DNA from 3 places in the Arthrobacter dokdonensis genome. Region 2 is predicted to be linked to each of the others. Evidence: predicted binding sites of a transcription regulator. Region 2 holds the regulator's gene; each other region holds the start of a gene.
What was found. The regulator LexA, encoded in region 2, represses DNA repair genes until DNA is damaged. The targets are predictions, from matches to a motif close to TCGAACANNTGTTCGA.
Positions count from the first base shown of each region.

Region 1 (10,594 bases), 1.9 Mb from region 2:
ACGCGAAGTGTTTGAGCGCGACGGCATGTGGCGTGCCGTGGGCGAGGTGTCGCGGCCGCGCCCCGACGAGGACGTCGTCATCAAGCAGGTGCGCTACCGCACCGTGGGGGACATGTCCTGCACCGGCGCCGTGGCCTCCAACGCCACCAGCGTCCACGACGTGGTGCGTGAAGTTGCCGCCTCCACCCTGACCGAACGTGGCGCCACCCGGGCCGATGACCGCATCTCCGAGGCAGCCATGGAAGACCGCAAGAAGGACGGCTATTTCTAATGAGCGCAACAAATACTTCGGTGGTCGAGACCCCGCTGGCCCACGGTACCTTGTTCCGCTTTGCGACGGCCGGTTCCGTCGACGACGGCAAGTCCACCCTGGTGGGCCGGCTGCTGCACGACTCCAAGGCCATCCTGGCCGACACGCTCGACGCCGTGACGCGCACCTCGGCGGACCGCGGCTTTGGCGGCGAAGGAGGGAGCGGGCAGAAGATCGACCTGGCGCTGCTGACCGACGGCCTGCGTGCCGAGCGTGAGCAGGGCATCACCATCGACGTCGCCTACCGCTACTTCGCCACTGACCGGCGCAGCTTCATCCTGGCGGACTGCCCCGGACACGTGCAGTACACCAGGAACACGGTGACGGGCGCGTCCACCGCGGATGCCGTCGTCGTCCTCATCGACGCCCGCAAGGGGGTGCTGGAGCAGACGCGCCGGCACCTGTCCGTGCTGCGGCTGCTGCGGGTGCCGAATGTGGTGGTCGCGGTGAACAAGATCGACCTGGTGGACTACAGTGAGGCGGCGTTCCGCGCGATTGAGGCGGACGTGCAGTCCGTGGCCGCGCAGATCGGCGTCGCCGACCTGTTGGTGGTGCCGGTGTCCGCGCTGGAGGGCGACAACGTGGTGACGCGCTCCGCCCACACGGGCTGGTACACGGGCCCGAGCCTGCTGGACATCCTGGAGACCCTGCCCACCACTGACGAGGTAGAGCGCGGGCTGGAGCCGTTCCGCTTCCCCGTCCAGCTGGTGGTCCGTCCGCAGGGGGCGCTGGCCCCGGAGCTTTCAAACGCGGACGACGCCGGTGCCTCCTTCCGCGACTACCGCGCCTATGCGGGGCAGGTGGCGTCCGGCTCAGTGGCAGTGGGTGATGAGATCACGGTCCTCCCGTCCGGCACGAAGGCCTCCGTGACGGGCATCGATTTCGCCGGCCGGCCCCTGGAGCGGGCCGTGGCGCCGCAGTCCGTTTCACTGCGCCTGAGTGAGGAGATTGACATTGCCCGTGGCGACGTCATCGCCGCCCGCGGCACCTTTGGCGAGGTCAGCCAGGACCTGTATGCGGAACTGTGCTGGCTCTCCGCCAAACCCTTGCGCGAAGGGGCCAAGGTGTTGATCAAGCACGGCAGCAAGACAGTGCAGGGCCTGGTCCGCGCCGTGACGGGAAAGCTGGATCTGGAGACGTTTGAGCTGGGTGCCGCGTCCGGGCTGGAGCTGAACGACATTGGCACGGCGCAGATCCGCCTGGCGTCCGCGCTGCCGATCGAGAGCTACGCGCTGCACCGCCGCACCGGCGCGTTCCTGGTGATCGACCCGCAGGACGGGAACACCCTCGCCGCCGGCCTGGTCAGGGACCACCCCGGCGACCACGAGGACGAACGCTACGTGATCTAGCCCTTCCGGCGATTGAGCTCGTCCTCTGAGGTTGAGCCTGTCGGCTTCCCGGCCGGATGCCAGGGTTTCACCGGCACCAACGAGACAGCGCCCTGGAGGAGTCGAACGCAGCTGTCAAGTCACCGCGCGGAAGCTGCGCATTTTTGGGGCGTAAGATTTTCGGATGCCACAAAAACAGCTGGCCCTCCGCCGCCCGGGGAATGACTGGCTGGGCCATGGCACGATCACCTTGTTATTTGGCGTCCCCCAATCTTCTTTCAGACCAAGGCCGTCCCGGGGGCTGCTGGTCCTGGCCGCATTCGTGGTCGCCAGCTGGCAGATGGCGCTCCTCGTCGTGATCGGAAGCGTCGGCTCATCGGTGGCTGGGCTGTTGTTGCGGTTCCGGCCAGCGAGGTGCGTAACGGCCATCAGGGTTTTTGTGGGGCGCTGGCCCGGGCCTTCCGTTCCCGCCACCGGGAGCTGATCGACAACGTGGCAGTTGGGGCCCTGATTCTGCTGGCCCTGTTCGCCGCCCACTGGAAAGTGGGGCTCGCGGCGATGCTGGGAAGCGTGCTGCAAAGCCTGCTTGTACTGCTGTTGCACGAGGACGCCGTCAGCCTGGGCCGGGGAATGCTCGGCTATCCGGGGGCCCTGTGCTTGCCTGCCCTTTTACGCTACTCGTCCAGGACCTGCATGGCGTGTCCACGTGGCCGTAGGTCATCAGCACTTGGGTTCTGCTGGTCGTGGCCCGCTTCATCCCCGGGCTCAAGCGCGCCTGACGCGTTGGTGACGTGCGCACCCGGCGGGAAACGCCGTCGTACTTTAATTTCTCCTTGGGGGGTGTTGCATCCTCACTACTTAACGCTACTATGTACCAGTAGCTAGTAACACTGGGTAGTGGAAGGAGCGTCAATTGGGCAAACAAATGACGGAGATGCTCAAGGGCACTCTCGAGGGGATCGTCCTGGCCATCCTGTCCGTGCAGCCCGCCTACGGATATGAGATCACGACGCGGCTGCGGGAACAGGGCTTTACGGACATCGCCGAGGGCACCGTCTACGCCCTGCTCGTGCGGATCGAACGGAACGGGCTGGTCGAGGTGGAGAAGGTTGCGTCCGAGAAGGGGCCGCCGCGCAAGGTGTACTCCCTCAACGCACCCGGGCGGCAATATCTCGAGGAATTTTGGACAACATGGGGCTTTCTGGCCGAGAGGCTGGGACAGCTCAAGGATGAAGGGCAGTAACAATGGCAAAGAATTGGATCGAGCTGGTCACCGGCTCGCTGGAGCAAAAGAAGCAATACCGGCAGTACAAGGCGCGCGTCAAGGTGCTTCCGGAGAACTACCGCACGGCCATCGAGGCGCTGGACCGGTACCTGATGTATTTCGGGTCGATTACCAAGGGGGACACCCTGGTGACGATGCTGGAGGATCTGCTCGATCTCTTCGAGCAGAGCGTCGCGGACGCCACCCCGGTCCGGGCGATCGTGGGGGAGGATCCCGTGGAATTCGTGGAGACATTCCTGGCGAACTACTCGGAGGGTCAGTGGATCAACAAGGAGCGGAAGCGGCTGGTCGACGCCATTGACCGCGCCGCCGGCGGCGAGCCGTAGGGCCAAGGGGAAAGGACACCCAGATGGAAACCACCAACGTCAAGGCGCCTGTGATCCGCGTGCGGGGTCTGGAGAAGTCGTACAAGGATTTGCAGGTGCTGCGCGGCGTCGACTTTGACGTGGCACAGGGGAGCGTATTTGCCCTGCTCGGCTCGAACGGTGCGGGCAAGACCACGGTTGTGAAGATCCTTGCCACGTTGCTCAAGGCCGACGCCGGCGCTGCCACGGTCAACGGCTTCGACGTCGCCACCCAGGCCGCGCACGTGCGTGAGTCGTTCAGCCTCACGGGGCAGTTCGCGGCGGTCGATGAAATCCTCACCGGCCGCGAGAACCTGGTGCTGGTCGCCAAGCTGCGGCACGTCAAGGACCCGGGCGCCGTTGCCGATGAATTGCTGGGACGGTTCTCGCTCGCCGACTCCGGCAGCAGGAAGGTATCAGAATACTCGGGCGGCATGCGCCGGCGGCTCGACATCTCGATGAGCCTGATCGGGAATCCGCCGGTGATCTTCCTCGACGAGCCGACCACCGGACTTGACCCCCAGGCGCGGCTCGAGGTGTGGCAAGCCGTGCGGGCACTCGCGGCGCACGGCACCACGGTCCTGCTCACCACGCAGACCCTGGACGAGGCCGAACAGCTGGCCGACAGGATCGCCATCCTGCACGGCGGCAGGATCATCGTCAACGGCACCCTTGCCGAGCTCAAGGCGTTGCTGCCGCCGGCCAAGGTTGAATATGTCGAGAAGCAGCCGACACTCGAGGACGTCTTCCTCGCCCTCGTCGGGGAAACCAGCAAGGCCGAGGCAACTAAGGACCAGCCATGAACACGCACTTCTTTGGCGACACCGCCGTCCTGCTGGGACGGTCCCTGCGCCACATCACGCGCAGCCTGGACACGATCATCACCACCACCATCATGCCGATCGCTTTCATGCTGTTGTTTGTGTACGTACTTGGCGGGGCCATCAAGACGGGCACCGGCAACTACGTCAACTACCTGCTGCCGGGCATCCTGCTGATCACGATTGCCTCGGGCATCTCCTACACGGCATTCCGGCTGTTCCTGGACATGAAGGGCGGAATCTTCGAGCGGTTCCAGTCCATGCCTGTCGCGCGATCGTCCGTGCTGTGGGCCCACGTGCTGACGTCGTTGGTTGCCAACCTGGTCTCGATCGTCGTTGTGGTGCTGGTTGCCCTGATCATGGGCTTCCGTTCGTCCGCCGGGCCGCTGGCCTGGATTGCCGTGGGCGGCATCCTGATGCTGTTCACGCTGGCGCTGACGTGGATCGCCGTCATCCCCGGTCTCTCCGCGACCTCGGCGGACGGCGCGAGCGCGTTCTCCTACCCGATCATCCTGTTGCCGTTCATCAGCTCCGCGTTCGTGCCCACCGCCACCATGCCCGGACCGATGCGCTGGTTCGCCGAAAACCAGCCGGTCACTTCCATCGTCAATACGGTAAGGGACCTGTTCGCGCAGCAGCCGGTGGGAAACAGCATCTGGATCGCCCTCACCTGGTGCGTCGGCATCCTTATTGTGGCCTATATCTTCGCCATGGCGGCGTATCGGAAGAAGATTGCCTAGGTGGAGCGTCGCGGACACGACTCGATGCGGTATAACTAAGGTGGTTGGGACTGTCGAATCCGGTGGCCGGTCTGCGATCTCTGCGGGGGCGTCGCGCCCAGGGTCCCGGTGGTTGGGTCTGTCGAAAGCCGGTGGTTGGGTCTGCCGGTAATCCGGGGGGTGGGTCTGTCAGTAACCCGGGGTCTGTCAGCTGTCGGGCGGGTTGTTGTTGTTGGGGTGTTTGAAGTTGTAGTCGAGGAGGCTTTCGAGGGGGCTTTGACTTAGGTCGATCCGGGGCGCCGGGCCGGTTGTGGGGCTGTTTTTGTGGTGGCTGGGGTTTTTGGCGAGGCGTTTTTTGAGCCATTTGGGGTAGGCCGGTGGCTGGGTGTCGCGGGGTGTGGGGGCGTGGTATTTGCCGGTGGGCGAGGTCCAGCCCACGCGCCCGTCGGCGGTGGTGCAGGGCTTCCAGCCGCGCAGCTTGATCCCGGCCCGGTCCGGGTCCCGGTCCTGGCGGTAGCGGCCGTGGCGGTCCTTGTCGTCACGGAAGTGACGCAGCGCGTGATGGAGGCGGCAGCCCGGGTGGGTGTTGGCCCTGGTGGTGGGCCCGCCCTGGCCGTAGGCGATGACATGGTCGATGTCGGCGGTGATGGCCGGGTTGGTGCAGTTCGGGAACGAACACGTCTCGTTCAACGCCCGCAGCAGGGTTTTCTCGGCTTCCCGCAGCCGGTACCGTTCCGGGGCCAGCTCCGCCAGGGGCACGTTGGTGACGGGATCGGTGAGCACGCGCAGGAACGCCCCGGCGTTCTCCAGGAGCCTGCGGGCGGTTTCCTCCGGGATCGGCCCGTGCCCGGCCAGCTGCGCCGGTTCGTTCGTGGCTCCGAGCAGGCCCAGGACCGGGACCGTGATGATCACCTGCGCGCCCGGCAGCGGAGGCCCGGTGATCGCCGCCCCGTTGCGGGCGGCCTCGAGCTGGTCCAGGTAGTCCTGCACGGGATCCTCCAGCAACCCGTCGACCACCCCGTCCACCAGGGCGCCGGCAAGCCCGGCGACCAGCTCCCCAATCATGCCACCGGTGACACCGGAGCCGCCGCCCGTGCCGCCGTTGGTGGCTCCATTCGTGCCGCCGCCCGGGACGGAACCGTCCCCTCGGGCATGACCGTCCCGCATCACGGAGCCTCCGACCGTGCTGCCGGTGCCGGATGCCGTGCCGGTGCTGCCGGTGCCGGGTGGGGTGTCGGGGCAGAGGGTTCCGGTCAGGGGGATGTTTTCCGGGTTGGTCTCCCAGGCCCTGGCGCGGGCGTCGGCGTCCCGGGTCAGGGGCCCGATCACTTCGTGCGAGGGCCCGTGGGCCCAGTCCGGGACCACGTCCACCAGCGTCAACCCGGTATACCGGCCCTCTTCCATCGGGGTGGGGCTGGTGATGGTGTACATGTCCAGGATCTGGCCCGAGAACGGGTCGCTGATGAACCGTGCACCCACGTACGGGCCGCCGACAGGCCCGCCATTGCGGCCGCCGGCCACAGTGTGGCTGCCGTCCGGAGCGCCAGCGGCGCCGCCGGCATTGTTTCCTCCGGGCCCGTCGTGGCGGGTGTTGCCGTTGCTTCCGCCGGTGCTGCTTGAGCCGCCGTTGCTCCTGTCGCTGTCTGCGCCGGTCGTGCGGTTGTCGCTGTTGCTGAGCCCGGCGGTGGTTCCGCGGGTGGTTCCGGCGTTACTGTCGCTGTCGCTGAGCCCGCCGGTGGTTCCGCCGTTGGTTCCGGCGTTGCTGCCGCCGGTGGTGTTGGTGGTGCCTTCGTTGGTGGTGGTGGGGAGGGGTTGGTTTAGGAGGAGGAGGGTGGCGGTGTCGGCTTGGAGTTGGCCGGGGGTGCGGTGTTCGTCGGGGCCTTGTTGGGTCCGGGCGAGGCGCGTGCATTGGACGTAGGCGCCCTGGGCTGCCGGGGCGGGGATGTGCAGGGTCAGCCAGGACATGCCGTCCTTGCCCGGTTCGAGGGTGAGGGAGCGTTTGGCGATGGCCTGGCGGGTGCGGGTGGTGAGGGTTTCCGGGTGCAGGCCCTCGCGCATCCGCCGGGCCCGGGAGGCGAACCCGCCGGCGGTGGTGCCCGGCGCGGCGGCGAGCAGGCGGGCTTCGAACGCGGTGATGTCGGCCGGGGCCAGGGACGGGGTTTGGGCCAGGGTGCCGGTTTCACCCAGGACCGTGCACGCGTGCCGCCAGGACAGGGTGCCGGTTTCCAGGGCGGTGAGGGTCTCGGGGTGGTGGGCGAGCAGTTCCACGGCCTGGCGGGCCAGGGCGGCCGCGCTGCCCTGGGCGATGCACAGGGTCGTGGCGATCTCGGCGGTCGCGGAGGCTTCGCCCAGCCCGGCCTGCCACGGGTCCAGGGCCACCGCGGCCGATTCGACGGCGGCGGCGGCCAGGTGGCGGGCGAGCAGGGCCGCCTTCAACGCCGCGGTCCTCCCCTCCAGGACCCGCACCGCGGCCAGGGCGGCGATGGTGGCGTCCTGCACGGTGCGCGCGACCTGGACCCGCGAGGCCGGTTCCGGCTCCGGGACCGGGTGCCGGGTGTACGCCGGCAGCCCGGCCAGCCCGGGCGTGTCGGGGCCGAAGGGTTCAATGGAGGGAAGGGACACGGCGGCGATGAGGGCCGCCACATCCGCTGTGGCGGGAACTCCCCCGCTGCCGGGGCCGCTCTCCGGCCTGTCCATGACACCAAGCCTACGCCCTATATACCACACTCTCAATAGTTTCTAGAACATTAGTTCCAAACATTTTCCGCCCCGCCCGTGCCACCAATCCCCGGACCCAGCGGCTCCGAGCGCCCGGTCTCACCGGCTTCGACCGCCGCACCAACTCAATGACCGCGGTCCGCCCACCAGAGCCTGCCAATGGGTAGAGTTGTAGCTAAGATCCGGCAGGAATTAAGGATGTGACCATGCGGCAGTCCGTTGGGGAGTTCAGTCCGGACGTTTTGGACTTTGCCGGGCGTATCTGTGACTATGAGGCCGCCGCGGAGGCCATCCGAAAATGCATCGTCGCCAGACTGCGGGACGACGGCCTGAACCATCACGACGTTCGCTGCCGCGTCAAGACGCCAAAGTCCGTGCAGGAAAAGCTGGACCGCCGCGATGAATTCGCCAGGCCGCGGTACCCCGGCGGTCCCGACAACCTTGACGACCTGATCGGCGTCCGCGTTATCCTCTTTGTGGAAACTGACATCAAGGCCGTGGCCATAGCGCTGACCAGCCAGTTCATCTGCCATGACGACGAGGACAAGACCGCCGTCATCCGTAAGAACGGCGGAATAGGTTACGCGGGCCGGCACCTGACACTGGAAGTGCCCGTGGACAGCCCGCCGGTGGGATGCGAGGCGTACCGAGGGCAGCGCTTCGAGGTGCAGTTGCGCACGGTCCTCCAGCACGCTTGGGCCGAATTCGAGCACGACATCCGCTTCAAGGGCACGCACGTGGACAACGCCGAAATCAGCCGGGCGTTCACCATGGCGTCAACGTTGATAGAGCTGGCGGACCAACAGTTCGTGAACATTTCCGACATCCTCAAAAGGCTGCAGTCGGAAACGGCCGCGAACGGCTCACAGGTCCTCGACGCGGATTCCCTGCAGCTGCTCCTGGACCGTACGTTCCCGGCCTTTCCCCACAGCAGGGCCAGCCAGTACCAGTGGCTGGTCGAAGTGCTCGCGGCCAGCGGCTACTGCACCGTGGCGGCGATCGAACAGTGGTTTGCGGACATCGACCAAGGCGCCGTGGTGGCGTCCATGGGTTACCGCTTCACGCCCGGCCAGGTCCGCGTAGTCGACGACCTCTTGCTCAAGACCCTCGGCGAACCGTATATCGACGCCACCAAAAACGTGGGCAACGACTTCAACCGCGAAGGCAAGCTGCGCTTCCGGCTGCGGCGGCTGCGCGGCGTCCATCCCCAAGACTCTTAAACCCAGGCACGACGCCGGACGCGGACGCCGCCGTTTCGCTCACCCCTGTTGGGCGGCCCAGTCGGCAACGCGCGCGGCACTTTCCGGGACCGGGTGGTTGTCGGGGGAGGGCTCACCGAGCTGCAGCCGTCCCTGGCCGAAGTCCAGCTCGGCGTGCACCACGACGCCGCCGAACTCGGTGACCGCCACGACCTTGGCTCCAAAAACGTCCCGGTAGAAGGCCAGCGCCTCGCCGGCCCGGGGGACGGCCAGGAACGGCGTCAGACTGGAAAATCCGTTGGGCCCGCCGTTACGGGTGAATTCGCCGTCGGCCGCAGTGGGTGGTTCTAGATCCTTGGAGTTTGTCTTGAGACCACGCTAAGCGCAGAGGTCCGGAAGGCTTGTGCGTTCGCAAAATCCTGCCCGCGCCCACGGAAGACGGACAGCCGGGGCAGTATGTGACGCTGCGTGAACCCCCGTGACCCCGGGTGTCCCATCCGTTGAAGGACGCCCGCGCCACTCCATAGCGTTTACGCATGACCACTTTGGCAGAGCCCGGCGGCACCCCGGCCCGGACCCGCATGAGGCGCCCCCAATCACCCGCGTCCCGGATGCCCGCTCCGCGATGTAGCGCGCGTTAAGCGCCCGCCCCGCACCTCACCGACCAAAGGACCCGACCATGCCGAACCACCCCGAACACCCGCCGAAGCTTGCCACCACCCGGATAGTCGCCGGCGAAATGCCCAAGGGAAGGCGCCGCACGGCCGAGATCATCGCCGTCGCCGCACTCGTCGCGCTGATTGGGGCGGGGGCCGCCGTCGCGTCCGTCACCGCCAACAACAGTGCCAAGAACGACGCCGCTCCCCAAGCCAGTGCGGCCGCGACCCTCCGCCTGGGCTACTTCCCCAACGTCACGCACGCACCGGCCATTGCCGGCCTGCAGGAAGGCATCTTTGCCAAGGACCTGGGCGCCACAATGCTGACCACCCAGGCGTTCAGCGCCGGGCCATCGGCCATCGAGGCGCTCAATGCCGGGGCCATCGACGCCGCCTACCTGGGCCCGAACCCCGCCATCAACTCCTACGTCCAAAGCAGCGGCGCGTCCATCAGGATCATTGCGGGCGCCACCAGCGGGGGAGCGGAACTGGTGGTCAAGCCATCCATCACCTCAGCGGCGCAGCTCAAGGGCAAGGTCCTGGCCACCCCGCAGCTGGGCGGCACCCAGGACGTGGCGCTCCGCTCATGGCTGGCCGGCGAGGGCTACAAGACAACGCCTGGCGGCGGCGGGGGCGTCACCATCAACCCCACCGACAACGCCCAAACGCTCAAACTCTTCCAGGCCGGCAAGCTCGACGGCGCCTGGCTTCCCGAGCCCTGGGCCTCCCGCTTGGTGCTCCAGGCCGGCGCCAAGGTGCTGGTGAATGAAGCCGGGCTGTGGGACAAGGGGCAATTTAGCACCACCGTGCTGGTGGTGAACAAGTCGTTCCTGGACGCCCATCCGCAGACTGTCGAGGCGCTCCTGAAGGGCCACGTGGACTCGATCCAGTGGCTCGGCAAACACAGGCCGCAGGCGGCCGCGGTGGTCAACGCAGGGCTGGCAAAGACCGCTGGAAAGCCGCTGGCCCAGAACGTCATTGACAGGTCGCTGACCGAGCTGACGTTCTCCGCCGATCCGTTGGCGGCGACCTTCCCTAAGCTCCTGCAGCACGGCGTCGCAGCCGGGGTGACCAAGCAGGCGGACCTCTCGGGCATCTTTGACCTGGAACCGCTCAACCAAGTGCTGAAGGCGGCCGGGCAGAATCCGGTTTCGGCGGCCGGACTGGGGACAGAATGACGGAGACGCTCACGCAGTCCCCGGGCCGGGAACCGC
Region 1 covers NZ_CP029642.1:56,254-66,847, reverse strand. The annotation lists gene cysD (sulfate adenylyltransferase subunit CysD) at 1-271, shown strand, start outside; gene DMB86_RS00320 (sulfate adenylyltransferase subunit 1) at 271-1,659, shown strand; gene DMB86_RS21565 (urea transporter) at 2,053-2,523, shown strand; gene DMB86_RS00310 (PadR family transcriptional regulator) at 2,552-2,881, shown strand; gene DMB86_RS00305 (DUF1048 domain-containing protein) at 2,884-3,249, shown strand; gene DMB86_RS00300 (ABC transporter ATP-binding protein) at 3,273-4,070, shown strand; gene DMB86_RS00295 (ABC transporter permease) at 4,067-4,828, shown strand; gene DMB86_RS00290 (DUF222 domain-containing protein) at 5,015-7,504, opposite strand; gene DMB86_RS00285 (GTP pyrophosphokinase) at 7,732-8,745, shown strand; partial or broken gene DMB86_RS00280 (VOC family protein) at 8,830-9,072, opposite strand; gene DMB86_RS00275 (ABC transporter substrate-binding protein) at 9,404-10,558, shown strand; gene DMB86_RS00270 (ABC transporter ATP-binding protein) at 10,555-10,594, shown strand, end outside.
Region 1: DMB86_RS00290 (DUF222 domain-containing protein) is a predicted target of LexA. The motif match lies at 7,548-7,563, and genes of this name have one in related genera.

Region 2 (10,594 bases):
CCTGGTTCCGTGCCGACCCGCGCGTGCAGTGGCTCGATTGGTCCGGGCCCGGTCTCGTGGACGCCGCGGCCGCCCTGGTGAGCCACGCCCAAGGTGGGCGGGGCGCTTGAGCGGCCGCCCGGCGTCGTACGCCTGTGCCATAAGCTTGTTCCATGAAAGGGTTCCCCGATGACTGAAGCAGCTGTGCCATTGACCGGGCTCCGTTTTGCCAAGGGCCACGGCACCGGCAACGACTTCGTCCTCGTCGCCGACCCCGACGGGGAACGCGACATCGCCCCGGAGCAGGTGGCGCTGTTGTGCGACCGCCACCGCGGGATTGGTGGCGACGGGCTCATACGCGCCGTGCGCTCCATGCACCTGCCGGAAGGCGCGGCGCTGCTCGCGGACAACCCCGACGCCGAATGGTTCATGGACTACCGCAACGGCGACGGCTCGCTGTCCGAGATGTGCGGCAACGGCGTGCGGGTCTTTGTGCATTTCCTGATCGACCAGGGCCTGGCCTCCCTCGCCGAGGGGGAGGCGTTGACCATCGGCACCCGCGGCGGCGTCAAGGTCGTGGCCCGGACGGGGACCGGCTACCGCGTCGACATGGGACCCTGGGAGTTCATCTTCCCCGAGCAGGCCGGGGAACGCGGCACGGATTCGCTCGTGGAGGCCGCCGGCCTGGACGTGGCCCGCCCGGCCCTGTCGGTGAGCATGGGCAACCCGCACACGGTGGTGGCCCTGGCGGACCTCGCCGAACTTGAGGGCACACGGCTCGGCGCGGCGCCGGCCGTGACCCCCGTCCCGCCCTACGGGACCAACGTTGAATTTGCCGTGCCTGCCGATCCCCTGGTGACGGACGACGTCGGCCACATCACCATGCGCGTGCACGAGCGTGGCGTCGGGGAGACCCTCTCCTGCGGCACGGGGGCCTGCGCGGCGGCGGTCGCGACCCGCTTCTGGGCCGGCGCCACCGCCCCGGACGACTGGGCCGTGGCCGTGCCGGGCGGGACGGTGGGCGTGCGCTTCTTTCCCGGTGCGGACGGCCGCGAACACGTCGAGCTGAGCGGGCCGGCCGTGATCGTGGCCGACGGAGTGCTTGCCTAGCTACCGCCGGACAACCTTCAGGATCCGGAACGCCTTGTGCGTTGAGTCGCGGGAGACCTTGAAGCTCGCCTCAGGGAAGCGTTCGTCCAGTTCCGCGGCCAGCCAGCGCTGCAAGGAATCCGCGCCGAGGTTCTTTTGCACCACCAGGTAGGCGGTGCCGCCGTCGGCCAGCCGGGGCAGCCACATCAGCAGGATGGAGTGCAGCTCGGCCTTGCCGACGCGGATGGGCGGATTGGACCAGATGGTGTTGAAGCGCAGCTCCGGGTCGACGGCGTCGGGCGTGGACGCGTGGACGTTGGACAGGCCCAGGGCCTTCGCGTTGTCGGTGGTGAGTTCGATGGAGCGCTCGTTGACATCCACCGCATGAACGGCGGCGCCGGGGGAGCGCAGGGCCAGGGTCAGCGCCACCGGCCCCCAGCCGCAGCCAATGTCCAGAAGGTTTCCCTCGGCGGCCGGCGGCGGGGCACCGTTCAGCAGGACGGTGGTGCCCTTGTCCACACCGTCCGGGCTGAAAATGCCGCCCGCGGTCTGCAGTGTGCGTTCGGCGCCAGCCAACCACACCGTCAGCGGACGCCGTTTCAGCGGCGTTGACGGCTGTGAAGTGAAATAATGATCTGCGCCCTGAGTACCCATAGTCCTGCCAGATTAGTGGCAATTGCGGCCAAGGGGTATTTGGGCGCTCCGCGGGAGGTGCTGCCGCCGGGCCGTCGCCCTTATCCACAGGACAGCAGGCAAAGGTGTGCCTGTCGGTGCCCGGGACTACGATTGGTATAACCCCACTAAGGAGAACATGACCAACCCATCCGCACCCCACGGTCCCTCCGACGACCACGATCCCCGCGGCACGTCCGCCGCAGGTTCCGCCGGGGATGCCGGCTCGGATCTATCCGTCGCCGAGATCGAGGCCGTCATTGACCGCATCCTGGCCAAGGACGCCGCCGCCGGCCGGGCCGTCCGCGAGGAGGCACGGCTCGACGCCGACGACCCCCAGTCCGGGGCAGGCGTGTCCCACCCGATCATCGGCCGGGCCCAGGCACTCTCGCCGCTGGACTCCGGACACAACAGCTTTGACGGCGACCAGACGGAGCTGTCCGATCGCAACGCCCTGCGGCGCACGGCCAGCCTTTCGACCGAACTCGAAGACGTCACCGAAGTCGAATACCGCCAGCTTCGTTTGGAACGGGTGGTCCTGGCTGGGCTGTGGAGCGAAGGCACCATGGCCGACGCCGAAAATTCGTTGCGCGAACTGGCTGCCCTGGCCGAAACCGCCGGATCTGAAGTCCTGGACGGCCTGGTCCAGCGCCGCGCCAAGCCGGACCCCGCCACTTACCTGGGACAGGGCAAGGCCCAGGAACTGAAGGACATTGTGCAGGCCACCGGCGCGGACACCGTCATCATCGACGGCGACCTTGCCCCCTCACAGCGGCGCACGCTCGAGGAAGTTGTCAAGGTCAAGGTCATCGACCGGACGGCCCTGATCCTGGACATCTTCGCCCAACACGCCCAGTCCCGCGAGGGCCGGGCGCAGGTCGAGCTGGCCCAGATGGAATACCTCCTCCCGCGCCTGCGCGGCTGGGGCGAATCCATGTCCCGGCAGGCCGGCGGCCGCGTCGGCACGGCCGGCGGCGGCATCGGATCCCGCGGTCCCGGTGAAACCAAGATGGAACTGGACCGGCGCAAGATTCGCACGCGCATGGCCAAGCTGCGCCGGGAAATCGCCGCCATGAAGCCGGCGCGGGAAACCAAGCGGGCCAACCGCAAGCGCAACGCCGTACCGTCCGTGGCCATCGCCGGCTACACGAACGCCGGAAAGTCCTCGCTGCTCAACCGGCTCACCGACGCCGGCGTGCTGGTGGAAAACGCCCTGTTCGCCACCCTCGATCCCACGGTGAGAAAGACCGAAACGGCCGACGGCCTCGGCTACACCCTCGTGGACACGGTGGGTTTTGTCCGCTCACTGCCCACGCAGCTGGTGGAAGCATTCCGGTCCACCCTGGAAGAGGTGGCCGATTCCGACCTCATCCTGCACATCGTGGACGCCTCCCACCCGGACCCGGAAGGCCAGATTGCGGCCGTCCGCTCCGTGTTTGCCGAGGTCGGCGCCCTGAAGATCGCGGAAATCATCGTCCTGAACAAGGCGGACATCGCCGATCCCTTCGTGGTGGAACGCCTGCGCCAGCGCGAGCCGCGCACGGTAGTGGTCTCGGCACGCACCGGGCAGGGGATCGATGACCTCCTGGCTGCCATCAGTGAGGCCATACCGCGGCCGGGCGTGGCCCTGACGCTGCTCATTCCCTACGACCGCGGCGATGTACTGAACCGCCTCCACCGCAGTGACGCCGAGATCATCAGCGTCGAACACGGCGAGGAAGGGACGGTTGCCAAGGTCATGGTCCGCGAGGACCTGGCCAGCGAGGTGGAGCCGTTTGTCCAGCATGAGTGAGGCCGCCACCACGGCTGACGCGGACATCGACGCTGAAAGCCCGGAGGCGCTGACCGCCCAGGCGCTGGAACTGCTGGACAGCGCCGTGGCAGCCATGGGCGGCCAGCGCCGCGACGGCCAGCACGAGATGGTCCGACGCGTGGTGGAAGCCATTGAAAGCGGTGACCACCTGCTGGTGCAGGCAGGCACCGGAACGGGCAAGTCGCTGGCCTACCTGATCCCGTTGATCGTGCATTCCCTGACCAGCGACAAACCGTCCGTGGTGGCCACGGCCACATTGGCCCTGCAGGCCCAGATCGTGGGCCGTGACGTGCCACGGCTGCTGGCAGCGCTCGAGCCGCTGCTGCCGCGGCCCATCGACGTCGCCTTGGTCAAGGGGCGCAGCAACTACGTGTGCAAGCATAAGCTTGGCGGCGGTTTCCCCTCCGAGGACTCCTCTGAGGGCGCCCTGTTCAGCCTGGGCGAAGACGCCACCGTGGTGCACCTGCCCGGCGCCAAGTCGGGCCCGTCCTCACCGTTGGGCCGGGAAGTGGTCCGGCTGCGCGAATGGGCCGAGGACACCCCAACGGGTGACCGCGACGAACTCATGCCCGGCGTCACCGACAAGGCCTGGCGCCAGGTCTCGGTCACCTCGATGGAGTGCCTGGGTGCACAGAAATGCCCCCTTGCGGAAGTCTGCTTCTCCGAACTGGCCCGGGCCAAGGGCGCCGAGGCGGACATCGTGGTGACCAATCACGCCATGTTGGCCATCAGCGCCTTTGAAGGCATTGCGGTGCTGCCCGACTACGATGTCGTGGTGGTGGACGAGGCCCACGAGCTCCAGGACCGCGTCACCGGGGCCGTCACCGGCCAGCTGTCCGTGCAGATGGTCCAGGCCGCGGCATCAAGCACACGCAAGCACACCGGCGTCTCGGTGGAGGCGCTCCACGCCGCCGCGACGGCCCTGGACATGGCCTTTTCCGGCACGCCCAGCGGGCTGCTGCCCAACGGGCTCAATGAGGAACACACCGCCGCCATCGAACAGTTGCGCGACGCCGCACGCGTGGCACTCTCCGACTCCAAGCCGGACGGCAATGCAGCGGCGGACGGTGGCCGGTCCATTGCCAGGTCGCGGTTGAACCTGATCTTTGACCTGTGCGAACGGCTGCTCACCGCCCGGGATGCCCGCGAAGTGGTGTGGACCGCCCGGACCGGAACATTTGCCCCGGGCAAGGGCTACCAAAAGGCCGACGACAGCGAACCTCCCGTCATCAACATTGCCCCGCTCAGCGTGGCAGGCAAACTCCGTGAGGGCCTCTTTTCCGACCATACAGTGGTGCTCACCTCCGCCACCCTGGCCATCGGCGAGTCGTTCCAGGCCACGGCCGGCGGCCTTGGCCTGCTGGGTGCGAACGCACCGGCCTGGACGGGAGCCGACGTCGGCTCACCGTTTGACTACCCCAAACAGGGCATGTTGTACGTGGCGGCTCACCTGGCCAAGCCGGGCTTCGGCAATTCTCCCGAACAGCTGGCCGAGTTGGAGGCGCTCATCACTGCCGCCGGCGGCGGTACCTTGGCGCTCTTCTCCTCCCGGAGGGCGGCGGAGGACGCCGCGGAAAAGCTGCGCAAAAAGCTCAAGGTCAGGATCCTGTGCCAAGGGGATTCGTCCATGGCCGGGCTCATCAAGGAGTTTTCCGACGAGCCGGACACGTGCCTGTTTGGCACCATGTCCTTGTGGCAGGGAGTGGACGTCCAAGGCGCTTCCTGCCGGCTGGTGGTCATCGACCGGATCCCGTTCCCGCGTCCGGACGACCCCCTCGTGACAGCACGTGCGCGGGCCGTGGCCCAAAGCGGCGGGGACGGGTTCATCGCCATTTCCGCAACGCATGCCGCCATCCGGCTGGCACAGGGCGTGGGCCGGCTGATCCGTTCCAGCAGCGACCGCGGCGTGGTGGCGGTCCTCGATTCCCGTCTGGCAAACGCCGGCTACGGCGGCTTTCTGCGTGCCGCCCTGCCGCCGTTCTGGTCCACCAAGGACCGCTCCGTGGCCCTCGCGGCGCTCCAAAGGCTGTCCGGGAAGTAGCCGCTTCGCCGTTTGCGGCGCCGGCCCGACATTTTTCCGTCGGCTATCCGACGCGTCGGCCGCGGGCGGCCTTTGGCGTCTCCATTACGCCTCCTACAAAAAATGCCGGCTCCGCCGCTTCGGTTCGCGCACGTCAACAACACGGAAGCGCCCCCGGCCTGGTTGCCGGGGGCGCTGCTGGGTCCCGCGGGGAACGTCTACAGGCTGCGGAGGACGGAGACGACCTTGCCCATGACCGTGGCCTCGTCACCGAGGATGGGCTCGTATCGCGTGTTCTGTGGCAGCAGCCACGTGTGTCCGTCGCGCTGGCGGAAGGTCTTGACCGTTGCTTCGTCCTCCAGCAGGGCGGCGACAATGTCACCGTTGTTGGCCGAGTTCTGCCGGCGGACAACCACCCAGTCTCCGTCGCAGATTGCGGCGTCAATCATGGAATCGCCGGCCACCTTGAGCATGAACAGCTCACCGCTGCCCACAATCTGGCGCGGGAGGGGCATGATGTCGTCAACCACCTGGTCCGCGAGGATGGGCCCGCCCGCTGCGATCCGGCCCACAAGCGGGACAAAGGCAGTGTCCGAGGAACTGCTCAGCTGGGCAAAGTTCAGGCCATTGGAACTGCGGACCTGTTCCGGCTCGTTGACGCCTTCGATGGCCACGACGCCGTTGTCGATGACCAGGGGGATGAGCACTTCCATGGCGCGCGGGCGCTTGGGGTCGCGGCGCAGGTAGCCGTGGCGTTCGAGCTGTGTGAGCTGGTGGGTGACGCTGGAGAGACTTGCCAGTCCCACGTCGTCGCCAATCTCCCTCATGGACGGCGGATATCCCTTGTCGGCGATGGAGCGTTGGATGCATTCCAGAATCTTCTTCTGCCGCACCGTCAGCCCTTTCATGCCGGCCCGGCTGGGAGCCTGCGGGATTCGATGCGGAGGTTCGGGTAGTGCCATGTTCCTTCGATCCTTTCTGCGGATGCAGCCAATAATGTCGGTGCCTGCTCTGGGTCGGTGCCGCCCGGTGCCGCTCGGTGCAACTCCGGGCCCGCTCAATGTCAGTGCCTGCTGGTGGACTGCTCCTGTTGGCTCCTGTTGGCGCATCCTGTACCTCAAGATTAAGCCCGCGATGGACGAATTTCAAACATTTGTTCTATCGAGTCTTGGCAGGAGTCGTTAATAGATGCTAAAACTGATACTACGAAGATAGAACATATGTTCTATCGAACGAACAGCGTATGGAAGTCCGGTCGCCAGAAGCTTTTGCGGTTCCCCCTGGGACCACAGGTGACAGGCCCCTGGCGCGAAAGGAACAAAGTCATGAGTGCATTGGTGATTTCCCATGCAAGCCCCGTCGGAGCGGCGGCCTTCCAGGCGCCCGCAACCATGCCGCTGCGGCTGACGCGCCGCGGCCGCATGCTGCTGCTGGGGCTTCCTGCCCTGGCGGTCACAGCCGTCCTGGCGTTTGCTCTGTTGGCGTTCGTGCTGGGCTCCCTGGCCAGCCCCGCGAATGCGGCCACCAAGGACAGTGCCGCGGGCCTGGCCGCGTCCACCGTACCCGTCACTGTGCTCCAGGGCGACAGCCTGTGGTCCATCGCGGCGGCCGCTGACTCCACCCGTGACGTCCGTGACGTCGTGGCCGACATTGTGACCCTGAACGAACTAGGCAGCGGCGTCCTCCAGGCCGGACAGCGCCTGTACGTGCCGCTGGGCAAATAGTCCCCAGCCGCTCCCACTGCTCGCAGGCTCCCAGCGGGTCCCTCGCGGCTGTGGGCCCACCACCCGCTCCCACTGCTCGCAGGCTCCCAGCGGGTCCCTCGCGGCTGTGGGCCCACCACCCGCTCCCACTGCTCGCAGGCTCCCAGCGGGTCCCTCGCGGCTGTGGGCCCACCACCCGCTCCCACTGCTCGCAGGCTCCCAGCGGGTCCCTCGCGGCTGTGGGCCCACCACCCGCTCCCACTGCTCGCAGGCTCCCAGCGGGTCCCTCGCGGCTGTGGGCCCACCACCCGCTCCCTGCGGGGCGTGATGGGTACAGGTCGGGGGGGCATGGGACGTCACAAGTTCTCTTCCCACGGCCCTGCCACTTAAACTGGAAGCATGGACCAGTTTGAACGCCTCAGCCAGTTGCCGCTTCGCGACGATTTGCGCGGCCAGCATCCCTATGGCGCCCCGCAGCTGGACGTTCCCATCCTCCTCAACGTCAATGAGAACACCTTCGGCGTTCCGCTGGATGCCAAGGAAGCCATCCTCAAGGCCGTTGCGGATGAACTGGACGGGCTGAACCGCTACCCGGACCGGGAGTTCACCGAACTGCGCAGGGCCCTCGCCGCATATCTGGGCCACGGCCTGACGGCAGACAACATTTGGGCCGCCAACGGCTCGAACGAGGTCCTCCAGCAGCTCCTCCAGGCGTTCGGGGGCCCCGGACGCAGCGCCATGGGATTTCCCCCCACTTATTCGATGTACCCGTTGCTGGCCAGCGGTACCGGCACCGCCTACGTCGCAGGCACCCGGGGGAACGGCTTCAGCCTTTCCGCGGCGTCCGCCGCCGAGCAGGTGCGGTCCCTCGCCCCCAACGTGGTGTTCCTTTGCTCACCCAACAACCCGACGGGCACGGCCCTGGGACTGGACGTCGTCGAGGCTGTTTATGAGGCCGGGGAGGCCTCCGAGGCGATCGTGATCGTCGATGAGGCCTACGCTGAGTTCGCCCACGCAGGCACGCGGAGCGCCCTGGCCCTGCTCGAGGGGCGTCCTCGCCTGGTGGTGTCGCGCACCATGAGCAAGGCCTTCGCCCTGGCTGGTGCCCGGGTGGGCTACCTCGCGGCAGCGCCCGAGATTTCCGACGCCGTCCGGCTTGTGCGCCTGCCCTACCACCTCTCCGCGATCACCCAGGCAACCGCTGTCGCGGCCCTCCGAAACTCGGACGCGCTGCTCGCCAACGTGGAGGCCATCAAGGTCCAGCGCGACCGCATCGTGGACGAACTGGTGCGGATGGGCCTCGCGCCGGCCCCGTCCGATTCGAACTTCGTCTTTTTCGGCGGCCTCGCGGACCCGGCCTCCGTCTGGGAACAGCTGCTTGCCGCCGGCGTGCTGATCCGTGACGTCGGGATCGCCGGCCACCTGCGGGTCACCGCCGGCACGGAGGCCGAGACCAGCGCCTTCCTTGACGGACTGCGCGCCATCCTGGCGAAATAGCCCTGGGACCGGCCCGGCGTCGTGCCCCGCTGACGCCCGTGGCCGCCGCTGGGCCGGGCAGGGCACACCGCCAGTGCGTCTAAACTGGTGGTACACCAACACCAAAGTTGCCGGTGCCATGCCATGCCCGGCAGCAGGCGCCCGACGAAGCAAAGGACCGTTGAACCATGACCGAGAACCGCCCGCAGCCCGGCCGGGGACGCACGGCACGCCTGGAACGCGCCACGAGTGAATCCAGCGTGCTGGTCGAAATCAACCTGGACGGCACTGGGGTTTCGGAGATCGACACGTCCGTGCCGTTCTACGACCACATGCTCACGGCGCTCTCCAAGCACTCGCTGATCGACATGAAGGTCAAGGCCACCGGGGACACTGACATCGACGCCCACCACACGGTGGAAGACGTGGCGATCTCGCTGGGCGAGGTGCTGCGCGAGGCCCTCGGCGACAAGGCCGGAATCCGGCGCTTCGGCGAGGCCACGATCCCGCTGGACGAGGCGCTGGCCAACGCGGTGGTCGATGTATCCGGCCGTCCGTACCTGGTCCACAGCGGCGAGCCGGCGGGCCAGGAATACCATCTCATCGGCGGCCACTTCACCGGGTCACTGACCCGGCACGTCTTTGAGGCCATCACCCTGCACGCACGGATCTGCCTCCACATGACAGTCATCGCAGGCAGGGATCCGCACCACATTGTCGAATCCCAGTTCAAGGCCTTTGCCCGCGCCCTGCGGTCCGCCGTGGAAAAGGACCCTCGCGTCACCGGCATCCCGTCCACCAAGGGGCTCTTGTGAGCGGGACAGCGGCGCAACCCGCCCCGCGGCCGGCCGTCACGGTCCTGGACTACGGGTCCGGGAACGTCCGCTCGGCCGTGCGCGCGCTCGAACGTGCCGGGGCCGCGGTGACCTTGAGCGCGCGCCCCGACGACGTCCTGGGCGCCGACGGCCTTGTGGTGCCCGGAGTGGGCGCGTTCGGTTCAGTCATGGCGGAGCTGAAGTCGGTCGACGCCATCCGCATGATCGGACGCCGTGTCGCCGGCGGCCGGCCCGTCCTGGGCATCTGTGTGGGACTGCAGGTCTTGTTTGAGGCCGGTGTGGAACACGGCGTGCGCGAAGAAGGGATGGGGGAGTGGCCGGGAACCGTGGAACTGCTCCCGGCGGAAGTGGTCCCGCACATGGGCTGGAACACGGTCAAGGTCCCGGAAGGCTCCCTGCTGTTCAACGGCGTGGAGAACGAGCGCTTTTACTTTGTGCACTCCTACGCCGTGCAGACCTGGGATTTTGACGTCATTCAGCCGAAGATGAAACCGCCGGCGGTCACCTGGTCAGAGCACGGCGCGCCGTTCATCGCCGCCGTGGAGAACGGCCCGCTGTGCGCCACGCAGTTCCACCCGGAAAAATCCGGCGATGCCGGGGCGCGCCTCTTGCGCAACTGGGTGCAGTCACTGAAGGCGGCTGGGCCCACGCCCCCGACGGACCCCGGGCGGCGCGCCAGCGTCAGCCGGGCAGGGCGTGGGGACTAGATGTACTCGCTGCTGCTCATGGCCCTCGGCGGACTCCTCATTGGGGGCGCCTACACCTTCTACCAGCAAAAGACGCCCCGCTGGATCCCCATCAGCTTTGCCGCGCTCGCCGCCATGTCCCTGGTGGCGGCCTACCTGTTCACCTTGAAGGGCTAGGCAGCCGCACTGCCCGTACAGCCCCGCCCATCCCGCCACCAACCTGTTGAGGACCCGATGACCACCACCCCCATCCTGGAACTGTTGCCCGCCGTCGACGTCGCCGACGGCCAGGCCGTCCGGCTCGTCCAGGGCGAGGCCGG
Region 2 covers NZ_CP029642.1:1,906,868-1,917,461, forward strand. The annotation lists gene miaA (tRNA (adenosine(37)-N6)-dimethylallyltransferase MiaA) at 1-110, shown strand, start outside; gene dapF (diaminopimelate epimerase) at 169-1,089, shown strand; gene DMB86_RS08505 (class I SAM-dependent methyltransferase) at 1,090-1,722, opposite strand; gene hflX (GTPase HflX) at 1,880-3,532, shown strand; gene DMB86_RS08515 (ATP-dependent DNA helicase) at 3,525-5,594, shown strand; gene lexA (transcriptional repressor LexA) at 5,792-6,535, opposite strand; gene DMB86_RS08525 (LysM peptidoglycan-binding domain-containing protein) at 6,899-7,297, shown strand; gene DMB86_RS08530 (histidinol-phosphate transaminase) at 7,676-8,773, shown strand; gene hisB (imidazoleglycerol-phosphate dehydratase HisB) at 8,941-9,567, shown strand; gene hisH (imidazole glycerol phosphate synthase subunit HisH) at 9,564-10,295, shown strand; gene DMB86_RS20570 (hypothetical protein) at 10,296-10,451, shown strand; gene priA (bifunctional 1-(5-phosphoribosyl)-5-((5-phosphoribosylamino)methylideneamino)imidazole-4-carboxamide isomerase/phosphoribosylanthranilate isomerase PriA) at 10,509-10,594, shown strand, end outside.

Region 3 (10,594 bases), 520 kb from region 2:
GGCGGTATGGCCCGCAAGCTGGACGTGGCGATGGGCCTGATGCACGGCCCGCAAGTGCTGTTCCTGGACGAGCCCACCACGGGCCTGGACCCGGAATCCCGGGCCGACATGTGGGCCGAGCTCGAATCCATGGCCAGCGCCGAGGAAATGACCATCTTGCTCACCACCCACTACCTCGAGGAGGCGGACCGCTTGGCCGGCAGGCTGGCCATCGTGGACCACGGCCGGATCGTGGTGGAAGGCACGCCCGAGGAGCTCAAGGACGGGCTCCATGGCGACGCCATCACGCTGAAGCTGGCGGCGCCGCAAGGTGCCCACGGAAGCGGTGCCGACGGACACGGGCGTACGGCGGCGGACGCCCTTGAGTCACTTTCAAGGGCGGGACTTTTGCGTGAGCCCTTCCTCGACGGCGACATCCTGCGTGGCCGCGTCGATTCCGGCGCCGCCGCGCTGCCGGTGGTCCTTCAGCAGCTGGCGGCGGCCGGGTTAGAGGCGGCCACGGCCACCGTGTCCCGGCCCAGCCTGGACGACGTCTACCTGCGCCACACCGGGCGCGCCTACAGCGCCGGTTCGCAGGGCGCCGGTCCACACAGCGCCGGTTCTCAGGGCGCCGGTCCACAGGACGCCCCCAGCGGGGCTGCCAGTGAAGTGAGCGAGGCATGAGCGCCCTGACCATGGCCGGCCACACGGCGTTCCTCACCGCGCGGCAGCTGCGCGCGTTCATGCGTGTCCCCGCGTACCTGGTCATGAACCTGATCCAGCCCATCATCTGGCTCCTCCTGTTCGGCCAGCTGTTCAAGTCCGTGGTCGACATCCCCGGGTTCTCCGGCGGCGGCGACTACCTGGTCTTCCTCACCCCGGGCATCGTGATGATGATGGCCTTGTTCGGCAGCGCCTGGGCCGGCACCAGCTTCATCCAGGACATGGACCGGGGCGTGCTGGACCGCTTCCTCTCTTCGCCCACCAGCCGCAGCGGCCTGGTCGTCGCCACGATGCTCTACCAGGCCGTGCTGACCGTCATCCAGACACTGGTGGTGCTCGGCGTGGCCTGGCTGGCCGGCGCAAGGTTCGACGGCGGATGGCCGGGCCTTGCGGTGCTCCTCCTCGCCGCCGTGCTGCTGACCTTCATCTTCGCGGCGTTCTCGAACGCCATGGCACTGCTGGCGCGGGCGCAGACGGCGCTGATCGCCATCTCCCAGGTCATCGCTTTCCCGCTGATGTTCCTCAGTTCGGCCATCATGGACACCGGCCTGTCGCCGGCGTGGGTACGCAACGTGGCACGTTTCAACCCGTTTGAATGGGCGGTGACAGCGGGCCGCGGTTCGCTGCAGACCGCGCCGGATTGGGGCGCCGTGTGGGGATCGTTGGGGCTGCTTGCGGCGCTGGCCGTTGTCATGACGTGGCTGGCGGCGCGGGCGTTCCGCGTCTACCAGCGCTCCGCATAGCGTGGCCGGGCGCCCCGGGCGCCTGCGTGCCGCGGTCCGGCGCTCCGGCCCGGGCCGGCGCGGGGCACCCGGGACGGCAGGCGCCGTCGTGCTTGCTTCCTGTGCGACCGCCATGTGGACGGAGCCGCGGGCCGCGGGCCGGCCTGTGTGAAAATAGAGTTCATGCGCCCCATGCAACACTCCAGCAAACTTGCCAATGTACGGTATGAACTTCGCGGCCCGATTCTCCACGCGGCCCAGAAGATGGAGGCGGAGGGGCACCGGATCCTGCGCATGAACCTGGGGGACACCGCCCCGTTCGGCCTGGAGGCGCCCGAATCGATCGTGGTGGACATGATTCACCACCTGCGCGGGGCACAGGGCTACAGCGATTCCAAAGGCATCTTTTCCGCCCGGACCGCCATCTCGCAGTACTACCAGACCCAGGGACTGATGCAGATCGGCGTCGATGACATTTTTGTCGGAAACGGCGTCAGCGAGCTGATCTCCATGACCTTGCAGGCCTTCCTGGAAAACGGCGATGAGGTGCTGATTCCGGCGCCCGACTACCCGCTGTGGACCGCCTCCGTCACGCTGACCGGCGGCGTGCCCGTCCACTACCTGTGCGACGAGGACAACGAGTGGTGGCCGGACATGGCGGACGTGGCGGCGAAGATCACCCCCGCCACCCGCGCGATTGTCATCATCAACCCCAACAACCCCACCGGCGCCGTCTACCCGCGCCATATCCTGGAGCGGTTCGTCGAACTGGCGCGCGAGAACGATCTCGTCATCTTTGCTGATGAGATCTACGAGAAGATCCTCTACGACGGCCGCACCCACATCCATATGGCCTCCCTGGCCGACGACGTCTGCATGCTCACCTTCAGCGGCCTGTCCAAGGCGTATCGGATGCCCGGCTACCGTGCCGGCTGGGTCGCGCTGTCCGGACCGCGTGCCGCCATGGCCGAGTTCAAGGAATCGCTGGAACTCATCGCCTCGCTGCGCCTGTGTTCCAACGTTCCGGCACAGCACGCCATCCAGACGTCGCTTGGCGGCTATCAAAGCATCAACGACCTCACGAAGCCGGGCGGACGTCTCTGCGAACAGCGGACGCGGGCTTCGCAGCTGCTCAACGCGCTGCCCGGCGTCTCCTGCGTTCCCGCGTCGGGGGCCATGTACCTGTTCGTGAAGCTGGACCCGGAGATGTATCCCATCGACAACGACGAAAAGTTCGTGATCGACCTGCTGCAGGACCAGAAGATCCTTGTCTCCCACGGCACCGCCTTCCACTGGCCCACGCCCGACCATTTCCGCTTTGTCCTGCTGCCCTCCGTGCGCGACATCGAGGAGGCCGTGCGGCGGATATCCACCTTCCTGGCCGTGTACCGCAGCAAGGCCACGACGGCGCGACGGTAGTTTTTCTTCACCCCTCCCGCTGCGGGGAATAGTTCCGCAGGCCGGCCAGTTCCCCTCTGTAGATGCAAACGCATGTTTCTCGGCTTCATGGCCGGGACTGGGGCAAGGAAAAGGGAGCAAGGCATGACCGCGGCTGAATTCGAACTGGGACTGGACACCTTTGGGGACGTCACCTTGGACGCGGACGGCCGCGCCAAGCCGGCCGCGCAGGTGATTCGCGACGTCGTCGAACAGGCAGTGCTGGCGGATTCCCTGGGGCTGGACTCGTTTGGAGTTGGCGAACACCACCGCGACGATTTCTCCGTGTCGTCGCCCGACATGGTGCTTGCGGCCATCGCCGGACGGACCAAGCGCATCCGGCTGGGTTCCGCAGTCACAGTGCTCAGTTCCGATGACCCCATCCGGGTGTTCCAGAGGTTTTCCACGCTCGACGCCGTTTCCTCCGGCCGGGCCGAAGTCACGCTGGGCCGCGGCTCCTTCACGGAATCGTTTCCGCTGTTTGGGCTGGACTTGGCACAGTATGAGGAATTGTTTGAGGAGAAGCTGGCACTGTTCGCCGAGCTCCTGAAGCAGGAGCCGGTCTCCTGGAGCGGCAAGACGAGGCCGGCGTTGTCGGAACAGATGGTCTTTCCGCACCTCGAGTCGGGCACGCTGAAAACCTGGGTCGCTGTGGGCGGCAGCCCACAGTCGGTGGTCCGCGCCGCCAGCTACGGGCTGCCGCTGATGCTCGCCATCATCGGCGGGGAGCCGCTTCAGTTTGCGCCGTTCACCGAGCTCTACCACCGTGCACTGAAGGAATTTGGCCAACCGGACCAGCCCATCGGCGTCCACTCGCCGGGGCACATTGCCGAGACGGACGAACAGGCCATGGAGGAATTGTGGCCGCACTATGCCGCGATGCATAACCGCATCGGACGTGACCGCGGCTGGCCGCCCCTGACCCGCATGCAGTTCAATGCCACGGCGAGCCCAAAAGGTGCGCTGATGGTCGGCTCGCCGGAAACTGTGGCCCGCAAGATCACCGCGGTCGCCAAGGCGCTGGGGCTGTCCCGCTTTGATCTCAAATACAGCCACGGCACGCTGCCGCACGAGCAGATGCTCAAAAGCATTGAGCTTTATGGCACGCTTGTGGCCCCCGTCGTCAGGGGAAACCTGCGTAAGGGCTGATTCGCCTGCGGCCCGGCCCTTCGGCGCCGCTGCGGCGCGCGGGCCTTGGCGGGCCCGGGTCCGGGTCCGGTGGGCGAGGCCGGCCCGGGTCGACTGAGACTCTGGCGCCGCCCTGGTAGAGCCGGCCCCGGCGGGCGAATTCCGCCCGGAGGTCACGTCCGGCCCGGTGGGCGGTATCCAGTCCGGGGATTGGTGGCGTGGGCGGGGCGGAAACTGTTTAGAACTAATGTTCTAGAAACTATTGATAGTGTGGTATATAGGGCGTAGACTTGGTGTCATGGACAGGCCGGAGAGCGGCCCCGGCAGCGGGGGAGTTCCCGCCACAGCGGATGTGGCGGCCCTCATCGCCGCCGTGTCCCTTCCCTCCATTGAACCCTTCGGCCCCGACACGCCCGGGCTGGCCGGGCTGCCGGCGTACACCCCGCACCCGGTCCCGGAGCCGGAACCGGCCTCGCGGGTCCAGGTCGCGCGCACCGTGCAGGACGCCACCATCGCCGCCCTGGCCGCGGTGCGGGTCCTGGAGGGGAGGACCGCGGCGTTGAAGGCGGCCCTGCTCGCCCGCCACCTGGCCGCCGCCGCCGTCGAATCGGCCGCGGTGGCCCTGGACCCGTGGCAGGCCGGGCTGGGCGAAGCCTCCGCGACCGCCGAGATCGCCACGACCCTGTGCATCGCCCAGGGCAGCGCGGCCGCCCTGGCCCGCCAGGCCGTGGAACTGCTCGCCCACCACCCCGAGACCCTCACCGCCCTGGAAACCGGCACCCTGTCCTGGCGGCACGCGTGCACGGTCCTGGGTGAAACCGGCACCCTGGCCCAAACCCCGTCCCTGGCCCCGGCCGACATCACCGCGTTCGAAGCCCGCCTGCTCGCCGCCGCGCCGGGCACCACCGCCGGCGGGTTCGCCTCCCGGGCCCGGCGGATGCGCGAGGGCCTGCACCCGGAAACCCTCACCACCCGCACCCGCCAGGCCATCACCAAACGCTCCCTCACCCTCGAACCGGGCAAGGACGGCATGTCCTGGCTGACCCTGCACATCCCCGCCCCGGCAGCCCAGGGCGCCTACGTCCAATGCACGCGCCTCGCCCGGACCCAACAAGGCCCCGACGAACACCGCACCCCCGGCCAACTCCAAGCCGACACCGCCACCCTCCTCCTCCTAAACCAACCCCTCCCCACCACCACCAACGCAGGCACCACCAACACCACCGGCGACAGCAACGCCGGAACCAACGCCGGAACCACCGGCGGGCTCAGCTACAGCGACAACCCCACGACCGGCGCAGACAGCAACAGCGACAACCCCACGACCGGCGCAGACAGCAACAGCGACAACCGCACGACCGGCGCAGACAGCGACAGGAGCAACGGCGGCTCAAGCAGCACCGGCGGAAGCAACGGCAACACCCGCCACGACGGGCCCGGAGGAAACAATGCCGGCGGCGCCGCTGGCGCTCCGGACGGCAGCCACACTGTGGCCGGCGGCCGCAATGGCGGGCCTGTCGGCGGCCCGTACGTGGGTGCACGGTTCATCAGCGACCCGTTCTCGGGCCAGATCCTGGACATGTACACCATCACCAGCCCCACCCCGATGGAAGAGGGCGGGTATACCGGGTTGACGCTGGTGGACGTGGTCCCGGACTGGGCCCACGGGCCCTCGCACGAAGTGATCGGGCCCCTGACCCGGGACGCCGACGCCCGCGCCAGGGCCTGGGAGACCAACCCGGAAAACATCCCCCTGACCGGAACCCTCTGCCCCGACACCCCACCCGGCACCGGCAGCACCGACACGGCATCCGGCACCGGCAGCACCGGCACGGCATCCGGCACCGGCGGCACGGTCGGAGGCTCCGTGATGGGGGACGGTCATCCCCGAGGGGACGGTTCCGTCCCGGGCGGCGGCACGAATGGAGCCACCACCGGCGGCACGGGCGGCGGCACTGGTGGGACCGGTGGCATGATTGGGGAGCTGGTCGCCGGGCTTGCCGGCGCCCTGGTGGACGGGGTGGTCGACGGGTTGCTGGAGGATCCCGTGCAGGACTACCTGGACCAGCTCGAGGCCGCCCGCAACGGGGCGGCGATCACCGGGCCTCCGCTGCCGGGCGCGCAGGTGATCATCACGGTCCCGGTCCTGGGCCTGCTCGGAGCCACGAACGAACCGGCGCAGCTGGCCGGGCACGGGCCGATCCCGGAGGAAACCGCCCGCAGGCTCCTGGAGAACGCCGGGGCGTTCCTGCGCGTGCTCACCGATCCCGTCACCAACGTGCCCCTGGCGGAGCTGGCCCCGGAACGGTACCGGCTGCGGGAAGCCGAGAAAACCCTGCTGCGGGCGTTGAACGAGACGTGTTCGTTCCCGAACTGCACCAACCCGGCCATCACCGCCGACATCGACCATGTCATCGCCTACGGCCAGGGCGGGCCCACCACCAGGGCCAACACCCACCCGGGCTGCCGCCTCCATCACGCGCTGCGTCACTTCCGTGACGACAAGGACCGCCACGGCCGCTACCGCCAGGACCGGGACCCGGACCGGGCCGGGATCAAGCTGCGCGGCTGGAAGCCCTGCACCACCGCCGACGGGCGCGTGGGCTGGACCTCGCCCACCGGCAAATACCACGCCCCCACACCCCGCGACACCCAGCCACCGGCCTACCCCAAATGGCTCAAAAAACGCCTCGCCAAAAACCCCAGCCACCACAAAAACAGCCCCACAACCGGCCCGGCACCCCGGATCGACCTAAGTCAAAGCCCCCTCGAAAGCCTCCTCGACTACAACTTCAAACACCCCAACAACAACAACCAACCCGACAGCTGACAGACCCCGGGTTACTGACAGACCCCGGGTTACTGACAGACCCACCCCCCGGATTACCGGCAGACCCAACCACCGGCTTTCGACAGACCCAACCACCGGGACCCTGGGCGCGACGCCCCCGCAGAGATCGCAGACCGGCCACCAGTTTCTAAAAGCCCAGCCACCGGGTCCAGGGTCTCGACGCCCCCGCAGAGATCGCCGCCCGGCCACCGGGCGGCCATGGTCAGGCCGGATTGGTCCTTGGCCGCAAAGTGACTGTGGGGAGGGCGGGCGCCGGGAGAGGTGGATCCTCTTGGTCGGCCGGAAGTCCAAAGAGCGGTGAAGCCGGGTGAGCGCCTTCGGCGCCAATCTCCGTCTGCCACGCTTGCCGTGCCGCGACTATTTCATCGTGGCTGCGTCCAACGAAGTTCCACCACATGACAATTGATTCACCCAGGGGAGTGCCACCAATCAGGAGCAGCCTGACCGGCTCGGGTCCGGCCTCAAGTACCAGCAAGGAGCGGCCTGGCCCCACATACCCCAACTCGCCACGTGCGAGCGGCTGCCCGGCCAGGGTGAGGGAACCCGAGTCCACCAGGAAGCCATGCTCAAAGGATGGGTCAAGATTGAGCCTGAGAGCGGCATCGGCGGCGATCACGAGCTCCGCGCCCAGGAGGGGCGTGTGCGTCGCCACCGGAGAAATCTCACCGGCCAACGTACCCAGAAAGACGCTCAGGGTGGCCCCGGGCAAGGAGAATGGCCTGGGCCGGTAGTGCTCAAAGGTCGGCTCCATGAAGCGGGCGCCGTCGGGCAGGGCCACCCACAGCTGGGCGCCGTGGAGGACCGTGGTGGCCGGTGTGGAGTATTCCGAGTGGCTGATGCCCTTCCCTGCAGTCATCAAGTTCAGTTCGCCGGGGCGCACCCTGGCGTGATATCCAGCACTGTCGGCGTGTTGAATTTCGCCGGTAAACAACCAGCTGACGGTCTGCAGGCCTGTGTGCGGGTGGGGTGGGACCGACATGCCGCCGGTGCCGGCGACATCATCCGGTCCATAGTGGTCGACGAAGCACCATGCACCGATGAGGGAGCGCTGCCTCTGCGGCAGGGTCCGCCGGACCGTCATGGCCCGGGGACCGCCTAACGGCACCAGCCGGGGTTCCAGCACCTCCACGGTGCCCGGCCTGCTGGGGCACAGCAGTTCCTGCGGCTCAGTTTCCAAATTGCTCACAACACACCATCCATCCATCGGCTATGCCACCGTGCAGAGGTTGTCCACACCACCTCCATTCCTGAAGCCTAGCGCGGGCAGCCGCACCGCGGCGGGGTCTTGGACGCGCATTCCGGCGGATGGCAATACCGTCGTAGGATCATAAAGTTGGTTCGCCCCACGGGGCAGGCGCGACGTACACGCAAGACCGCCGACCGCCGTGTCCGACTAGACTCTTTGACGTCTCGCTTTTGCCCTCAATAGAACGGATCGCGGGTGGATCATCTCACCTTCATGGTCGTGCTTGTCATTGCACTGGCCCTCTTCTTCGATTTCACGAATGGCTTTCACGACACGGCCAATGCGATGGCTACCCCCATCGCCACTGGTGCCATCAAGCCCAAGACGGCCGTGGCGCTGGCCGCCATTCTGAATCTGGTGGGTGCCTTCCTCTCCACCGAGGTCGCCAAGACCATTTCCGGCGGCATCATCAATGAGGGGTCCGGAGGTGTCGCCATCACCCCGGAGATGATTTTTGCCGGACTCATGGGCGCCGTGCTGTGGAATCTCTTCACCTGGCTCCTGGGCCTCCCCTCAAGCTCGTCACATGCACTGTTCGGCGGCCTCATCGGTGCCGCGATCGTCGGCACGTGGTCCTTCGGCGCCGTGAACTTCCTGGTGGTGCTGTCCAAGGTGATCATCCCTGCGCTGCTGGCTCCGGCCGTCGCAGGCGGCGTGGCCTACCTGTGCACCAGGATGGCCTACGGCATCACCAGGCGCTCCGACCCGGACTCCGGCGACAAGCTGACCCAAAAGCGCCGCGGTTTCAAGCACGGCCAAGTGTTCAGCTCGTCCCTCGTGGCGCTGGCACACGGCACCAACGATGCACAGAAGACCATGGGCGTCATCACCCTTGTGCTGATCGCATCCCAGCTGCAGACGCCCGGGACCGGACCACACATCTGGGTCATCACGGCCTGCGCGCTGGCCATTGCCGGCGGCACGTATGCCGGCGGCTGGCGGATCATCCGCACCCTCGGTTCCGGCCTGACCGACGTGAAGCCCGCCCAGGGTTTCGCAGCGGAGACCAGCACCGCCGCCGCCATCCTCGCCTCCAGCCACCTCGGCTTCGCGCTCTCCACCACCCACGTGGCTTCCGGCTCGGTGATCGGTTCGGGCCTCGGTCGAAAGGGTTCCACGGTGCGCTGGGGCGCCATCGGCAAGATCAGCCTTGGCTGGCTTTTCACGCTCCCCGCAGCGGCCCTGGTCGGCGGTCTCGCCGCCCTCGTCATCCGCGCCGGCACCGTGGGAGTCATCATTGTGGCCGTGCTGGGGCTGGGCGCGATCCTCGTCATGTTCTACCTGTCCCAGCGCGAAACCGTGGACCACAACAACGCCATCAGTGACGTTGATGCCGTGGGCGAGGCACTCCACATCCCGAGCAAGAAGGAGCGCGACCGCCTGGCTGCGCAGGTTCGCGCCGCCGAGAAGCTCGCGGCAAAGGCCGCCAAGCGCGCCGCAGAGACCGCGGCCGTCCGCGCCCGTGCGCAGGCAGCCCTGGATCAGGCAGACACCGCCGTCCTCAAGGCAATGACCAAGGCAGCCGCCGCCGCAGGGTCGCCCAAGGCAGGCAAGAAGCAATCCGGTAAGAAGGGTAAATAATGCAGTTTGCGACCATCGCCAACATGGCGGCACAAACCGCCAACAAGCCCGTGATCGACTGGATGGGCTTCATTGTCGTAGCCGTCGTCACGCTCGTCGGGGCCGGTTTTGTCGTGCTCATGTACTCCCTCGGGGTGCGCCTCACCGCCATCAGCAGCGACAACACTGCCAGTCCCAACACGGCCGCCAAGTGGGGTTCGTGGGTCTGCTTCCTTTTCTGTGGCCTGGCAGTGGCGGCGGGCATCATCCTGATTGTGCCGGTGTTCTACAAAACCGTCATGAGCTGGTTCGGCGTCACCGTCTAGCGGTTTCAAGCACGACGCCGGGAAGCCGGGTCTCGCTGGCAGCGGGGGGCGTGGGAGGGCGTGGGGATCAGACGTCCAGAATCATGTTCGTGATCCTTGCGGTCGAGAGCAGCCTGCCGTCGGCGTCCGTCATGACCACCTCGTGGGTGGCCAGGGTGCGGCCCAGGTGAAGCGCGGTGGCAGTTCCCGTGACGAGTCCGGACGTGATGCCGCGGTGGTGGGTGGCGCCGATTTCAATTCCCACGGGACGGCGGGCGGGGCCGGCATGGAACGCGGCCGCGAAGGATCCAAGGGTTTCCGCCAGCACCAGGTGCGCGCCCCCGTGCAGCAGCCCTGCCAGCTGGGTGTTCCCTTCCACCGGCATAATGGCCGTCATGCGCGCGGCACTCATCTCGCCAAAGACGATACCCATCTTCACCACCAGGGCCCCCACTCCCATGGTCCCGAGCCATTCGTGATACTCGTCCGGGACTCCGGCGGCGGCAAGTTCGGCAGCATAGGGCAGCGGCGTGTAATTAGCGTTCATGATGACTAGGCTGGCACCTGTGAGTGAATCTGCCAAGACGGCCCCCCAAACACTTGTTCCCGCTGCCGCCTCGACCGGCGGGGAGCCCCGCCTGTT
Region 3 covers NZ_CP029642.1:2,428,050-2,438,643, forward strand. The annotation lists gene DMB86_RS10845 (ATP-binding cassette domain-containing protein) at 1-663, shown strand, start outside; gene DMB86_RS10850 (ABC transporter permease) at 660-1,445, shown strand; gene DMB86_RS10855 (pyridoxal phosphate-dependent aminotransferase) at 1,608-2,843, shown strand; gene DMB86_RS10860 (LLM class flavin-dependent oxidoreductase) at 2,967-4,010, shown strand; gene DMB86_RS10865 (DUF222 domain-containing protein) at 4,288-6,819, shown strand; gene DMB86_RS10870 (pirin family protein) at 7,043-8,026, opposite strand; gene DMB86_RS10875 (inorganic phosphate transporter) at 8,300-9,667, shown strand; gene DMB86_RS10880 (hypothetical protein) at 9,667-9,972, shown strand; gene DMB86_RS10885 (hotdog fold thioesterase) at 10,040-10,498, opposite strand.
Region 3: DMB86_RS10865 (DUF222 domain-containing protein) is a predicted target of LexA. The motif match lies at 4,229-4,244, and genes of this name have one in related genera.